2 regions of the Streptomyces sp. KR80 genome follow, and region 1 is predicted to be linked to the other one. Evidence: riboswitches for the same ligand, from Rfam matches in the RefSeq annotation. Region 1 holds a riboswitch; the other holds the start of a gene.
The links. Region 1 has a riboswitch for glycine ahead of gcvT (glycine cleavage system aminomethyltransferase GcvT). Riboswitches for the same ligand answer to the same signal wherever they lie in the genome.
Positions count from the first base shown of each region.

Region 1 (7,878 bases):
CGGAGACCGGCGCGTACAGGTCGCTTACGGACTTGGTCGACTCCAGCTCACCGCAGGGTTCGCCCGCGGTGACCATGTCGCCGACCTCCGGGAGTTGGACGAAGACGACGTCACCGAGCGCGTCGGCGGCGTGCGAGGTGATGCCCACGGTGGACACCCCGTCCTCGGCGTCGGTGAGCCACTCGTGCTCCTTGCTGTAGCGCAGCTGCTGGGGGTTGCTCATGACCTGGATTCTCCTGGATGCGGGGGCGTGGTCTGGTACGTGGTCTTGACAGGTGGGACAGGCGTGAGGAGATCGACGCGAGCGGGTGCCGCGAGGCTTGACTCCCCCGGGGGTACGCCTCCAGCTACCGCTGGGAGGTGCCCCCTCCCGGGCCGTTAGGCCCAAGGGGGCTATCGCTGGGTTGGGGTACCCCACGACGGTTCCGACGGTCAGCGCTGCCGCTTGTAGAAGGGGAGGGCGACCACCTGGTACGGCTCGTGGCGGCCGCGGATGTCCACCGCGACGCCCGCGGTCCCCGGCTCGGCGTACGCGGCGTCCACATACGCCATGGCGACCGGCTTGCCCAGGGTCGGCGACGGGGCACCGGAGGTGACCTCGCCGATCACCTTGCCGGACGCCGCCTCCACCACGGCGTAGCCGGCGCGGGGCACTCGGCGGCCCTCCGCGACCAGGCCGACCAGCTTGCGCGGCGGGTCGGTGGCCGCCCGCTCGGCCGCGGCCTCAAGTGCCGTGCGACCGACGAAGTCGCCCTTCTTGTCGAACTTCACCACGCGCCCCAGACCGGCGTCGAAGGGCGTGGTCGCGGTCGTCAACTCGTGCCCGTACAGCGGCATGCCCGCCTCCAGGCGCAGGGTGTCCCGGCACGACAGGCCGGACGGCACCAGCCCAACACCCTTGCCCGCCTCGGTCAGCGCCCGCCAGAGCCGCTCGGCGTCGCCCGGCGCGACGAAGAGCTCGAAGCCGTCCTCGCCGGTGTAGCCGGTACGAGCGATCAGGGCAGGCACCCCGGCGACCGTGCCGGGCAGGCCCGCGTAGTACTTGAGCCCGTCCAGGTCGGCGTCGGTGAGGGACTTGAGGATGCCGGAGGACTCGGGGCCCTGGACGGCGAGGAGTGCGTACGCGTCGCGGTCGTCCCGTACGGTCGCGTCGAAGCCCTCCCCCCGACTTCGCCGGAGGTGCCCCCGACGCTCGGTCAGCGCGTCCAGCACGACCTGGGCGTTCGAGGCGTTGGCGACGACCAGGTACTCCAACTCGCCCAGGCGGTAGACGATCAGGTCGTCGAGAATGCCGCCCTCGGCGTCGCAGATCATGGTGTAGCGGGCGCGGCCGACGGCGAGCGCGGAGAGGTGCCCGACCAGGGCGTAGTCCAGCAGGTCGCCGGCCTGTGGCCCGGTCAGGGTGATCTCGCCCATGTGGGAGAGATCGAAGAGGCCGGCGCGGGTGCGCACGGCCAGGTGCTCGTCGCGTTCGCTGCCGTATCGCAGGGGCATGTCCCAGCCCGCGAAGTCGGTCATGGTCGCGCCGAGCGCGCGGTGCAGCGCATCGAGCGCCGTGTGGCGTGGGGCATCGGTCATGTTTCAGGCTCCCGGACAGGTGGCGAGGCCGACGTCGGTGAGAACAGAGCCTCCCCATCTGTCATCGGAACCTGAGAGGTTCGCCACGACCCCGCATCGGGGTAGGGCTTGCACCTTGGGTGGAGCCGCACCTCGATGCCGGGTGCGGCCCGCTTTTCAGATGTGCCTAGCCCGCGCGGTACGGGGCCTGAGAGATTCAAGGGAGGACTTGCTCCTTCGGCGCCCCGGCGGCCTGCGCAGTGCGCTGCCGGGCCGGGGACTCTCCCGCGCGGGTTCGAACGGCCGATATGGAATTGAGTCGAGAGGCGCACGCGGACCGCTCCGCGGATGGGCGGTGGCGGACGGCGGGCGAGGACATCATTGCACGGCCGGACCAGGTTCGGGCAGGCCGGTTCGGAGGTAACGGGCTTGTACGGCATTACCTATTCTTGACAGTCTGCTCGGAACAGAGGCACGTCTGGGGGCACTCCCCCAGCTATCGCTGGGGGTCCCCCCACCCAGCGATAGCTGGGGGACGCAGCTGGGGGAGACCGGACCGAACGGGGAGGACGATCACGGTGCACAGGCACGGTGCGTACGCGACGACATCCGGGGTCGCTCCTCCAGGAGCGCTGCCCCTACAGCCCCGGGCACCCGAACCCGCGGCGGCGGAGGCCCTCTGGCCGAGCCGCCGGTCGCCCGTCCTGGATCTGCGGGGCAGCCCCGACCTCCCGCTGCCGGAGCTGCGCTACCCGGTCGGCGATGTGCTCGTGGTCTCCGGAATGCCGGGCAGCGGCAAGAGCACGCTGATCAAGCGGGCCGTCGCGGGGCTGGACACCCGCGGCGGGGTGGTGCGCCGGGTGGACTCGCAGGACACCCGGGATCACTGGGAGCGGAGGCTGCCCGGCTTTCTGCCGTACCCGCTCTACCGCCCCCTTGTTCGTATCGCCCACTACGCGGGGCTGCGCCGTGCCCTGCGCTCGGGTGACAGCGTCGTCGTGCACGACTGCGGCACCCAGGCGTGGGTGCGGCGCTGGCTCGCGCGTGACGCCCGGTGCCGGGACCGCTCGCTCCACATGGCGCTGCTCGACGTGCCCCCGGAGGTCGCCCTGGAGGGCCAGGCCTCGCGCGGGCGCGGGGTCTCGGGATACGCCTTCGTCCGGCACCGCCGCGCGGTCGGCCGGCTCGTCGCGGGCACCGAGGGCGGGCGGCTGCCGGACGGCTGCGCCTCGGCCGTTCTGCTGGACCGCAAGGCGGCGGCCGCGGTGCGGGGCATCGGCTTCGAGTAGCAACGCCCACCGCGCTGCTCCGCCCGCGCCGCGGCCGGCGCCTGTCGAATGGATCGGTCCGTGACATCTGATGCGCGGGGCACTCACCCGAGCCGACCGGTCCCCCCACCGGACGAGTCCGCGGATCACCGCACGGGACGGTGATCGAGACCCGTCCTACGTACCGATCGCCGTGTCCGGCGGGGCCGGCAGGATCTGCGGTTGGCCCGGGCCCTGGGACGGTGATCCCGGAACCGCATCCGGAGCGGAGGGTGTCTCCGAGACGGACGGGGCTTGCGGCACCGAGGGCGCTTGCGGCACCGAGGGGGTCTGGGGCATCGAGGGGCTGTCGGGCACCGAAGGCGGCTGCGGAGCGGGCGGGTTCTCCGGCTCAGAGGGCGTCTCCGGGGCCGATGGGGCCGACGACTCCTGCGACGGTTCCGGCAGCGTCGAGGCCGGCAGTTCGTCGCCGGCGACCATGGCGAGGATGACGTTCACCAGGCCCGTGTGCACATCTCGCACGGCATCCACGATCTCGGTCCGGCTCCCGGAGCCCACGGCCCTGAGCAGCGCGTCGATCTTCTTCTGAAGATCGGCGATCGTGTCGTGCCGCTGATCCTCGGGCACCGCCTCCTGGGGGCCGACCGAGGTACGGGCGGTGTCGTTCGGCTCCGCCGGCGCGGACTGCAGATCATCCGGTGCAGGCTGCTGGTCCTCCGGTGCGGACTGTCGATCGTCCGGCGCCGGCTGCTGGTCCTCCGGCGCGGACTGCCGAAGCGCGGTCAGAGCACTCTCGATCGCTTTCCGGTGCCGCGTCGCCGCCTCCGGCGTGAGCCTGCCCCCGGGTGCGTTGAGCACATCGCTCAGCAGGGCGTTGACCGGCCGGACGAGGCTGCTGACGTCGCCGAACAGCTGCGTCTGCTCGAGAAGTCGTTCGGCTCCCGGGAGCGGCGCCGCCGGAGCGGCCGCCCGGCCCGAGGCACTCGGCGCGGGGGCGGGTTCCTCGGTCCCCGTCGCAACAGCGGCACCGGCGCCGATGGCGATCGCTCCGCATACGGCGGACGAGACGAGGACCCCGGTCTTGCGGCTTATGCGCATGCGCATGGGAGGGATTTCCCTTCGAGTGGGCTGACGGTGGTATCCAGACCACCGTGGGAAGAACCGGAACGCTGTGCAACTTGCCGCTACGCACAGTGGCGGCCGGGTGTGGCCCCAGCGCCCGGCCATGACCTGGGCATTCGGCATGGAAACCGGCAGCCCCCGCGAGCCCCGGGCGTGCAGCCGTTAGGGTGCGTCTGCGGTTCGGACGAGACGGTGGATGGGGCCATGAGCGCGATGGAGCAGCACGGATACGCGGCGCAGCCCGGCGGGGTGCCTTCCGGTGGCTTCCCGGCCAATGAACTCGAAGAGGTCCTCGCCGCCTCCGTCGGCGTCCCGAACGCCGGTGCCCGGATCCTCGAGGTGCTCGGCCGAAGCCGCGTCTGGGTGCCGCTGCCGAACGGCGGCAGCCCCGAGAGCCGCGACCTGGATTTGCCCACGCTCGAGATCGACGGCGCCGCCTACGTTCCGGTGTTCAGCTCCGAGCAGCAGTTCCGCCACCTCGTCGGCTCCCATATGGCCTTCACCGTCGCACCCGCTCGCGAGTTCGCCCGCGGTCTGCCGCCGCAGCTCGGCATCGCCGTCAACCCGGACGGCGCGGTCGGCACCCCGCTGCCGCCACCGGCCGTCGCCGAGCTGTGCCGGGCGGGCCGTACGGAACTGGACGGCCCGGCCAGCGGCGGCCGGGTCCGGCTCTTCGAGCCCGACTGGCAGGACGAGCCCATCGACTTCCTGGCCGCCGCGGCGGGGGAGTTCGCCGTCACCGGGCTCGTACGCACCGCCCGTCGCGCGCTCGCGAGCGTCGAGGGCGACGACCCCGCGCTCTTCATCGGAGTCGAGCTCCACCGGTGGGAACCTCAGGACCGGGAGGTGGTCATGAACGCCCTCGGCCGGGCGCTCGGCGCGGTTCCGGTGCCCTGGCCCGTGCAACTGGTGCTGCTGGACATCGCGCAGGACCCGGTGGGCGACTGGATGCTGCAGCGCGTACGGCCGTTCCACACCGCGTAGCGGAGTGCCTCGTACGGGCTCGTAAGCTGGTGGGACAACCGGGCTGGGCGCGTAGCAACCCGGACGCCGGGTGCGATGAGGCCGGAAGAAGGGGCGGAGTCAGGTGAGCGGTCCGAGCCGGGGGCGGAGCGCGGCGACGTGGTGGAGAGCGACGGTGGGCGACCGGAGGGACCAGCGGTGACCGGCACGGTCGAGCAGCTGCTGCAGCAGGTGACGCCCGGGCGGTACGACGCCTACGAGGCGCTGCTGCGCGCCCTCACGGAAGGTCAGGTCTGGATGCTGCTGTGGCACGGCCGGCCCGGCGAACCGGACGCCCAGTACGGGAACATGGAGGTCGACGGCCTCGGCTACGCCCCTTGTGTGACCTCTACTCAGGAACTCGCCGTCAGCGGCTGGAACCGTGCGCACGAAGTCGTGTCCGGCCGGGACATCGCTGCCGCTCTCTACCCGGACCGTTGGGGACTGTGGCTCAATCCGCACGCCCCCGGCGGCGGCGTCGGCATCCCCTGGGCCGATCTGCGCCGCATCGCCTCCGGTCTGGAGCGGCTGCCCGCCGGCCCGCTCCGGCTCTCCGAACCCACCATCGAGATCGCTCAGTTCTACGCGCTGCTGACCCAGAACGCGCACCGCACCCCCGCCGTACGCTCGCTGCGCCGGGCCTGGGTGCAGCCCGCACTCGGAGCGCCGTACCTGGCCATCGGCCTGGATCTGTACGACACCAGCCCGCCGGCCGTGGAGTCGGTACGGGTGATGATGCAGCAGTCGATCGGCGCGGTCCCGGACGGTCTGCCGGTGTCGACCGTCGCGCTGTCCGACGACTACGACCCGGTGGCGCTGTGGATGCGGGCCATGGCCCGCCCCTTCTTCGACCGTGATGCCTACGGCGCAGGTGCGCCGCCCGCCCCGGCTCCCGGTTACGGCTACCCGCCTGCCGGCCCCACCGGTGGCGCCGGACCCCCGCACGGCTGGCAGCCGGGGGCCGCTCCGCGCGGGTACTGACCCTCGAGCCGCGCTGTCCACTATCCGGACGATCGGCCGTGCGTACTCCTCGTCGCAGCGGCCGCCTGGCCTCGCCGCTTTACCAAACCATGAGGTAACGGGCAGATTTCCGGATCCGGCTCCGGTCGGCCGCCGGAGGTGCGCGATCCGCTCAGCCGAACTGGGTGTCCGTATAACGGATTACCCCAGGCCACATCACAGTTGCGCATCCATTCCCTGGGGGGACTGGCGGGTGATCGCAAACGCGATGAAGACTCACGTTCGCCGGGACGTCGGCCCTTTGTGCGATCTGCCGTACCGAGCTGCGCAACGACCGGCACCGACCACGCTTTACGCAATCTCCGCACCACCCGCACGACGTGCACCAGCGATGTGAACAGCCGCTACAGCGGCGGGCATGGGCCGGCTACAACTGGCCGAGCCGAGAGGGGTCCACACCACGATGACGGCACCACTGCACGACACGAGCGCGGCCGAGATCGCGGCCGTCGATGTCGCGGCCGCGGCTCCGGCGAAGGCGATCGAGGGCCGTTCGCCGTGGAAGATCGCCTGGATCCGGCTGAAGCGGGACAAGGTCGCGCTGGCCGGCGGTATCGTCGTGCTCTTCCTGATCGTCGTCGCGATCTTCGCACCACTGATCGTCAGTCTCCTCGGCCATCCGCCGAACGAGTTCCACGAGGACCAGATCGATCCGCTGCTGGGTACGCCCATCGGATCCTGGGGCGGCATCAGTTCCGACTTCCTCTTCGGCGTCGAGCCGGTCAACGGGCGTGACGTCTTCAGCCGGGTCGTCTACGGCGCGCGCATCTCGCTCCTGGTGGCGTTCCTCGCGGCGCTGTTCGCGGTCGCTCTCGGCACGATCTTCGGGATCATCGCCGGTTACTTCGGCGGCTGGGTCGACGCGGCCATCAGCCGGGTGATGGACGTGCTGCTCGCCTTCCCGCAGCTGCTCTTCATCATCGCGCTGGTCTCGGTGCTCCCCAACGAGCTGCTGGGCATGACCGGCAGCGGGGTGCGGATCACCGCACTGATCGTGGTCATCGGCTTCTTCGGCTGGCCCTACGTCGGGCGGATCGTACGCGGCCAGACCCTCTCGCTCCGGGAGCGCGAGTACGTCGAGGCGGCGCGGAGCATCGGCGCGGGCCGGTTGTACATCCTCTTCCGGGAGTTGCTCCCCAACCTGGTGGCGCCGATCACCGTCTACGCGACGCTGATGATTCCCACCAACATCCTCACCGAGGCCGCACTGAGCTTCCTCGGTGCGGGTGTGAAACCGCCGACCGCCTCATGGGGTCAGATGCTCGAAAAGGCCGTGGACACCTACGACATCGACCCGATGTTCATGGTGATCCCCGGTCTCGCCATTTTCGTCACCGTGTTGGCGTTCAACCTCTTCGGCGACGGAGTGCGCGACGCACTCGACCCGAAGGGATCACGCTGACCGCACGCGCCAGGCACCAGCACCACCCAGAACCGCCCCTGCCGAACCGTCAGGAGGCCAACCCAAACCGTCGGTCCGGGTCAAGGACCGCGACTATCACGGAGGTTGCGAGATCGTGACAACCAATCGCTCGACGAGGCGCAGACTGGCCGCAGGGTCAGCTCTCGTGGTCGCGGCCATGCTCACCACCGCGGCCTGCGGTGGCGGCGGCAAGGACGACGGCGACGCGGCCCCCGGCTTCAACGCCGCGACCAAGGGCATCGCCAGCCAGTCCACCAAAAAGGGTGGAACGCTCAAGTTCGTCGGCTCGCAGGACTTCGACTCGCTCGACCCGGCGCGCATGTACTACGGCTTCGCCTGGGACTTCTCCCGCTTCTACACGCGTCAGCTCGTCTCGTACGCCACCAAGCCGGGCGTCAAGAGCACCTCGCTCGTCCCGGACCTGGCGACCGACATGGCCAAGATCACCGACGACGGCAAGACGTACACCTACACGCTGCGCGACGG
Region 1 is NZ_JBQQCD010000004.1:195,149-203,026, forward strand. Features, by position in the region: gene gcvH (glycine cleavage system protein GcvH) at 1-223, opposite strand, end outside; gene gcvT (glycine cleavage system aminomethyltransferase GcvT) at 433-1,578, opposite strand; glycine riboswitch at 1,745-1,855, opposite strand; gene ACTWQI_RS08450 (AAA family ATPase) at 2,136-2,846, shown strand; gene ACTWQI_RS08455 (hypothetical protein) at 3,003-3,929, opposite strand; gene ACTWQI_RS08460 (enhanced serine sensitivity protein SseB) at 4,152-4,931, shown strand; gene ACTWQI_RS08465 (enhanced serine sensitivity protein SseB C-terminal domain-containing protein) at 5,007-5,930, shown strand; gene ACTWQI_RS08470 (ABC transporter permease) at 6,373-7,371, shown strand; gene ACTWQI_RS08475 (ABC transporter substrate-binding protein) at 7,487-7,878, shown strand, end outside.

Region 2 (7,878 bases), on a different contig from region 1:
GGAGACGACATCGACCATTTCGATCTCGGGTATCGAGGCGTACGACACGGAGACCACCGGCCAGGTAGGGCCTCCCCTGTCCTCGGAGGCCCAGGCTGCCGTCGACGCGCTGCCGTTCGGCTCGGCTCTGCTCGTCGTCCACCGCGGCCCGAACTCGGGCAGCCGCTTCCTCCTGGACGGTGATCTGACCACGGCCGGCCGCCATCCGCAGAGCGACATCTTCCTCGACGACGTGACCGTCTCGCGACGCCATGTGGAGTTCCGGCGCGGGCCGGACGGCGTCTTCACCGTCGCCGATGTCGGAAGTCTGAACGGCACCTATGTCAATCGGGAGCGGATCGACTCCGTCGCGCTGTCCAACGGTGACGAGGTGCAGATCGGGAAGTACCGGCTGGTCTTCTACGCCAGTCAGCGGAGCATCTGACCCGCCCGGGGAAGGGCTATGCGTCGCACAGCGTCGGGCGGTGCCGGTTCCGGCACCGCCACCGCGGACAACAGGCTGATGAGCATCGGCGCCGTGCTCCGTCGGCTGCGCGAGGAGTTTCCCGAGATCACCATCTCCAAGATCCGTTTCCTGGAGGCGGAGGGCCTGGTCGAACCCCGTCGCACGCCGTCCGGCTACCGCAAATTCAGCGCTGAGGACGTTGAGCGGCTCGAATACGTCCTGCGCATGCAGCGGGATCACTACCTCCCGCTCAAGGTCATCCGTGAGCACCTCGATGCGCTGGCCCGCGGAGAGAAGGTGCGGCTGCCCGGTCCGGGATGGCCCCGCGAGCCGCTGGAGGGGGTGCTGGAGCAGCGCGCCGAAGCCACGGCAACGCGCATCGGCCGCTCCGAGCTGCTCTCGGTCGCCGGAGTCGGGGAGACCGAGCTCGCGGAGTGGGAGTCGTACGGGCTGATCACCCCGGCTGACGACGGCGAGTACGACATCGAGGCGGTCTCCGTCGCCAAGCTCGTCGCCGACCTGGGTCGCTTCGGTCTGGAGCCCAGGCACCTGCGGGTCATGAAGGCCGCGGCCGACCGCGAGGCCGACCTGGTCGAGCAGGTCGTGGCGCCGCTGAGGCGACACCGCAACCCTCAGACCCGGAATCACGCCGAAGCGACCGCCCGCGAGCTCGCAAGCCTTTCCGTGCGCCTTCATGCAGCTCTGGTGCAGTCCGCGCTGCGGGCCCGCCCGCACTGACGGCCGGGCCCGACTACCCAAACCGACCTGGCACGTCCTAGGGTTGCTGTGTGAACGAGCTCGATGTCGTGGGTGTCCGGGTGGAGATGCCTTCCAATCAGCCGATCGTGCTCCTGCGTGAAGTGGGAGGCGACCGCTACCTCCCCATCTGGATCGGGCCCGGGGAGGCGACCGCCATCGCGTTCGCCCAGCAAGGCATGGCCCCCGCACGACCGCTGACCCACGACCTCTTCAAGGATGTGCTCGAAGCGGTCGGCCAGACGCTGACCGAGGTCCGCATCACGGATCTACGGGAGGGCGTCTTCTATGCGGAACTGGTGTTCGCCAGCGGTGTCGAGGTCAGCGCGCGGCCGTCCGATGCCATAGCGCTCGCGCTGCGCACCGGGACACCCATCTACGGCAGTGACGGTGTCCTGGACGACGCGGGCATCGCGATCCCGGACGAGCAGGAGGACGAGGTGGAGAAGTTCCGCGAGTTCCTCGACCAGATCTCGCCCGAGGACTTCGGCACCAGCAACCAGTGACCGGTGCCCATGGGCAGGGTGAACGGCCGGACCATCCGGTGAGCCCTTCCCCGAAGCGGGTACGGGAAACCACCCCTAAGGTGATTATCACTCGGCGTGGCGAGTGTGGCGATCGTTGACGCACCCGGGGTGACTGCCTACCGTCGAGAAGGCAGGTCAAGGACGGAGGTCGGCGTGAGAAGCACCGGCAACGGTAGAGCGACGGGCAGTCCCCTTCCGCTGCACGGGGGTGCTGCCGACCCCACCCCCCGGCACCCCGCCGCGGCACCGGCCGGGACGCCCCAGGACGCAACCGACCACCGGATCGGCTACCGCGGCCCCACGGCCTGCGCAGCCGCCGGGATCACCTATCGCCAGCTGGACTACTGGGCCCGCACCGGCCTCGTCGAGCCCAGCGTGCGACCCGCGTACGGCTCGGGCACCCAGCGGCTCTACAGCTTCCGGGACGTCGTCGTCCTGAAGATCGTGAAGCGCTTTCTGGACACCGGGGTCTCCCTACAGAACATCCGCACCGCCGTCCAGCATCTGCGTACCCGGGAGCGTGCCGACCTGGCGCAGATGACCCTGATGAGCGACGGGGCGACGGTCTACGAGTGCTCATCCCCGGACGAGGTCGTCAGCCTCCTCCAAGGCGGTCAGGGCATCTTCGGCATCGCTGTCGGCGTGGTCTGGCGGGATGTGGAGAGCGCGCTGGCACAGCTCCACGGAGAGCGCGTGGACACCGGCGAGACCCTGATCGGGCACCACCCAGCCGACGAGCTCGCCCGGCGCCGCCACCGCGCCGGCTGAGCCTGCCTCCGCGCGCCCGTTCCGCACCCGTACACCGCCGCGCTGCCCGCGCAGCCGCCCGCCCCCGCGCTGCGCGCAGCGACGATGTCGGTGCCGTGCGGCACCATCGGTGCTGTGAGAGGCGCGCCGACCATCCTGCATCTGGACATGGATGCGTTCTTCGCGGCCGTGGAGCAGGCGGCGAAGCCCAGCCTGCGCGGCAAGCCGGTGGTGGTCGGCGGGATCGGGCCGCGCGGCGTGGTCGCCACGGCGTCGTACGAGGCGCGGGTCTTCGGGGTGCACTCCGCGATGGCCACTGCCCAGGCACGCCGGCTGTGCCCCAACGCCGCCTACCTCGCCCCGCGCTTCTCGCTGTACCGGCGGATCAGCGACGCCGTCATGGAACTGCTGCACCGGCTCTCCCCGCTGGTCGAACCGCTCAGCCTGGACGAGGCGTTCGTCGACCTCGAGGCCGGTGGTGTGGCGGCTTCCGCGTCCGCCGCGCGGGCGGTGGGGGAGCAGCTCCGCAGGGACATCCGGGCCGCCACGGGACTCACCGGATCCGTCGGCCTGGCGGGCTCCAAGATGCTGGCCAAGATCGCTTCGGAGCAGGCGAAGCCGGATGGCCTGGTGCTCATCGAACCGGGCACCGAGCGTCGGCTGCTGGCGCCGATGACGGTCCGTACGCTGCCCGGGGTGGGGCCCGCTACGGCCGAGCATCTGCGCCGGGCCGGAGTCCACACGGTCGGGGAGATGGCGGAGGCGGGGGAGGACGAGCTGGTGCGACTGCTGGGGCGGGCCCACGGCAGCGCGCTGCACGCGATGTCCCGCGGAGTGGACGACCGGCCCGTCGTCGCCGAGCGCGATGCCAAGTCCGTCTCCGTCGAGGACACCTTCGACGTGGACCTGCACGACCGGACCCGGGTCCAGGCCGAGGTCGGACGCCTCGCCGACCGCTGTGTGCAACGGCTGCGCTCGACGGGCCGATCCGGCCGTACGGTCGTGCTGAAGGTGCGGCGGTTCGACTTCTCGACGCTGACCCGCTCCGAGACCCTGCGCGGGCCGACCGACGACCCCGCGGTCATCCGGGAAGCCGCCGGACGGCTCATCGCGGGGGTGGACACCACCGGCGGCGTGCGGCTGCTGGGCGTCGGTGTGAGCGGACTCGCCGACTTCACCCAGGAGGACCTCTTCGCGCAGGCCGCCACCGCCCAGGTGGAATCGGCCGTCGAGACGGCAGGGATCGACGCCGTGGCCCCGAGCGGGGCCCCCGGTGGCCAGGGACCACCGCAGGCGGACGGGAAGCAGGGACCGGAGGAAGCCGCGAGCGGACAGGATCGCCGCTGGATCCCGGGCCATGACGTACGGCACTCCGAGTTCGGTGTGGGATGGGTGCAGGGCAGCGGTGTCGGGAAGGTGACCGTGCGCTTCGAGCAGCCCTGGTCGGCGCCCGGCCGGGTGCGGACGTTCGCCGTGGACGACCCCGCGCTGCAGCCGTCCGAGCCCGTCCCCCTGTGGCCGGTCGCCGACGAGTCCGCCGACCCGCCGACGGACGACGCCGCGGACTCGTCCGTCCCGGATCAGGCAGCCGAGGAGGATCAGTCCTCGTCGCCGGCGATCCGGCCGAAGTCCCGGTCCTCGCCCTCCGTGCCGGACCCCGGGGCTCCGGGCTCCGGTGCCGCGGCGTCCAGTCCGTAGTGGTGATACAGCTGCAGCTCCTGCTCCGGGGAGAGATGCCGTCCCACTCCGAAGTCCGGGGCGGTCTTGATCAGGGAGCGGGGATACGGGACACGCAGCGCGTCCTCGACGACCTCGCTGGGCTCCAGGGGCACGAAGGCGTCGCGCCCGAACAGGCCGGTGCGCACGGCCGCCCACTCCGGACGTCCGGTCGCGTCGTCCAGATACACCTCGTCCACGGTCCCGATCTTCGCCCCATCGAGGTCGAACGCCTTGCGCCCTATCAGGCTCCGCGGATCGATGTCGGTCTGCACGGGTCCTCCTCGTGGTCGCTACCTCTATGACATCAACGAAAGAGCAGATCCCGCACGCCGTCCACTCGGCGCTCTTCGCGGCAGGCCCGCTGGTAGGCTGGCTACGGCTGCAGACCCCGCGCGGGAGAGTCCTCCGTCCTTCAGGCGGAGGCGCCGAAGGAGCAAACCCTCCCCGGAATCTCTCAGGCACACGTACCGCGCGGACGAGGTCACTCTGGAAAGCAGGGCGGGCGTCGGACGGGCACGTGCCGGAACCCCTCCTCACCGACGGTGAAAACCGGACCGCCCCGGCGGGCCGGTGAAGCTCTCAGGTCGCGATGACAGAGGGGGAGGCCGTTCGGGTACCCATGCCGTGGTGCCCCTCGCAGGTCGCGTCGACCAGGAGGCCTCTGCAGATGACCGCCAACCGCATCCCACTGTCCCGGCTGGAGCGCGGCACACCCTTCGCGCAGCGCCACATCGGCCCCGACGCCGGCGCCCAGGCGAAGATGCTCGCCCAGGTCGGATACGGCTCGCTCGACGAACTCACCGCGGCCGCCGTCCCGGACGTGATCAAGAGCTCCGGAGCGCTGGACCTGCCGGAGGCTCGCGGCGAGGCCGACGTCCTCGCCGAGCTGCGCGAGCTCGGCCGGCGCAATCAGGTGCTCACCCCGATGATCGGCCTGGGCTACTACGGCACCCTCACCCCGCCGGTGATCCTGCGCAACGTGCTGGAGAACCCCGCCTGGTACACCGCGTACACGCCGTACCAGCCGGAGATCTCACAGGGCCGCCTCGAGGCGCTGCTGAACTTCCAGACCGTCGTCGCCGACCTCACCGGGCTGCCGACGGCGGGCGCCTCACTGCTGGACGAGGGCACCGCCGCCGCCGAGGCGATGGCCCTCTCCCGCCGCGTCGGCAAGGTCAAGGACGGGGTCTTCCTCGTCGACGCCGACTGCCTGCCGCAGACCATCGCCGTCATCGAGACCCGCGCCGAGCCGACCGGTGTCGAGGTGGTCGTCGCCGATCTCTCCGGGGGCATCCCCGCAGAGGTCGCCGAGCGCGGCGTCTTCGGCATTCTGCTGCAGTACCCCGGCGCCTCCGGCCAGGCCCGTGACCTGCGGCCGGTGATCGGGCAGGCACACGAGCTGGGGGCGATCGTCACGGTCGCCGCCGACCTGCTCGCCCTGACGCTGCTCACCTCGCCGGGTGACCTCGGCGCGGACATCGCGGTCGGCAGCAGCCAGCGCTTCGGCGTGCCGATCGGTTTCGGCGGCCCGCACGCCGGCTACATGTCCGTACGCTCGACGTTCGCCCGCAGCCTGCCCGGGCGGCTTGTCGGCGTCTCCGTGGACGCCGACGGAAACCCGGCCTACCGCCTTGCCTTGCAGACCCGCGAGCAGCACATCCGCCGTGAGAAGGCCACCAGCAACATCTGCACCGCACAGGTGCTGCTCGCCGTCATGGCCGGCATGTACGCCGTCTACCACGGCCCCGAGGGGCTGGCGGACATCGCCCGGCGAACCCACCGGTACGCCACGCTGCTCGCCGAGGGCCTGCGGGCGGGCGGGGTGGAGATCGTGCACGACGCTTACTTCGACACTGTGACGGCGCGCGTCACCGGCCGGGCCTCCGAGGTCGTGGCCGCCGCCCGCGAGGCCGGGGTGAATCTGCGCCTGGTCGATGCCGACCTGATCGGCATCGCCTGCGACGAGACGACCGGCCGCGACCAACTGGCCGCCGTGTGGGGAGCCTTCGGCGTCGAGGCGGATGTGGCGGAGCTGGATGACCGGGCCCAGGAGGCGCTGCCCGAAGGACTGCTGCGCACCGACGAGTACCTCACGCATCCGGTCTTCCACCAGCACCGATCCGAGACCGCGATGCTGCGCTACCTGCGCAGGCTCGCCGACCGGGACTACGCGCTCGACCGCGGCATGATCCCACTGGGCTCCTGCACCATGAAGCTCAACGCGACCACCGAGATGGAGCCCATCACCTGGCCCGAGTTCGGCGCCCTGCACCCGTTTGCGCCCGCGGAGCAGGCCGAGGGCTATCTGACCCTCATTCAGGAGCTGGAGGAGCGTCTCGCGGAGGTGACGGGGTACGACAAGGTCTCCATCCAGCCGAACGCCGGCTCTCAGGGCGAGCTGGCGGGCCTGCTGGCGGTGCGGGCGTACCACCGTGCGAACGGCGACGAGCAGCGCACGATCTGTCTCATCCCCTCTTCCGCGCACGGAACCAACGCCACCAGCGCCGTCATGGCGGGCATGAAGGTCGTCGTCGTGAAGACCGGTGACGACGGCGACGTCGACGTCGAGGACCTGCGCGCCAAGATCGACCAGCATCGCGACCAACTGGCCGTACTGATGGTCACCTACCCCTCCACACATGGGGTGTTCGAGGAGCACATCACCGACATCTGCGCCGCCGTGCACGACGCGGGCGGTCAGGTCTACGTCGACGGCGCCAACCTCAACGCGCTCCTGGGGCTGGCCAAGCCCGGCCACTTCGGCGGCGACGTCTCGCACCTCAATCTGCACAAGACCTTCTGCATCCCGCACGGCGGCGGCGGCCCGGGCGTCGGGCCGGTCGGGGTCCGCGCGCACCTCGCGCCGTATCTGCCCAACCATCCGCTCCAGCCCGCCGCGGGCCCCGAGACGGGAGTAGGCCCGATCTCGGCCGCTCCGTGGGGTTCCGCGGGCATTCTGCCGATCTCCTGGGCCTACGTCCGGCTGATGGGCGCGGAGGGCCTGCGCCAGGCCACTCAGGTCGCTGTTCTCGGCGCCAACTACATCGCCAAGCGCCTGGAACCGCACTATCCGGTGCTCTACACCGGCCCGAGCGGGCTGGTGGCACACGAGTGCATCGTGGACCTGCGCCCGCTCACCAAGGCGACCGGGGTGAGCGTCGACGATGTCGCCAAGCGGCTGATCGACTACGGCTTCCACGCGCCGACGATGTCCTTCCCCGTCGCCGGCACGCTGATGATCGAGCCGACGGAGAGCGAGGACCTCGCCGAGCTGGACCGGTTCTGCGAGGCGATGATCGCGATCCGGGCCGAGATCGATCGCGTCAGCTCGGGGGAGTGGCCCGCGGACGACAACCCGCTGCGGAACGCCCCGCACACGGCCGCCGCTCTCGGCGACGCCTGGGAGCGGCCGTACAGCCGTGAGACGGCGGTCTTCCCCGCCGGGGTGTCGGTGGCCGACAAGTACTGGCCTCCGGTGCGGCGGATCGACGGCGCCTACGGCGACCGCAACCTGGTCTGCTCCTGCCCGCCGCTGGAGGAGTACGACGCCTGAGATCCTTCGGGCGGTACGTGTCGGGGCCGGTTCGGCGATTCAGCCGAGCCGGCCCCTCTGTTCCCCGTGCTGCCTGCTGATGGAGTCAGGCGGCGGTCATCACCTGCTCCGCGCCGAGCGGTCGGTGCGGG
Region 2 is NZ_JBQQCD010000037.1:7,633-15,510, reverse strand. Features, by position in the region: gene ACTWQI_RS29260 (FHA domain-containing protein) at 1-424, shown strand, start outside; gene ftsR (transcriptional regulator FtsR) at 443-1,183, shown strand; gene ACTWQI_RS29250 (bifunctional nuclease family protein) at 1,234-1,707, shown strand; gene ACTWQI_RS29245 (MerR family transcriptional regulator) at 1,882-2,496, shown strand; gene ACTWQI_RS29240 (DNA polymerase IV) at 2,611-4,173, shown strand; gene ACTWQI_RS29235 (PRC-barrel domain-containing protein) at 4,074-4,466, opposite strand; glycine riboswitch at 4,578-4,674, shown strand; gene gcvP (aminomethyl-transferring glycine dehydrogenase) at 4,862-7,747, shown strand; gene ACTWQI_RS29225 (DUF5999 family protein) at 7,833-7,878, opposite strand, start outside.
Region 2: linked by a shared signal. The riboswitch ahead of gcvP (aminomethyl-transferring glycine dehydrogenase) and the one ahead of gcvT (glycine cleavage system aminomethyltransferase GcvT) in region 1 are both predicted to bind glycine.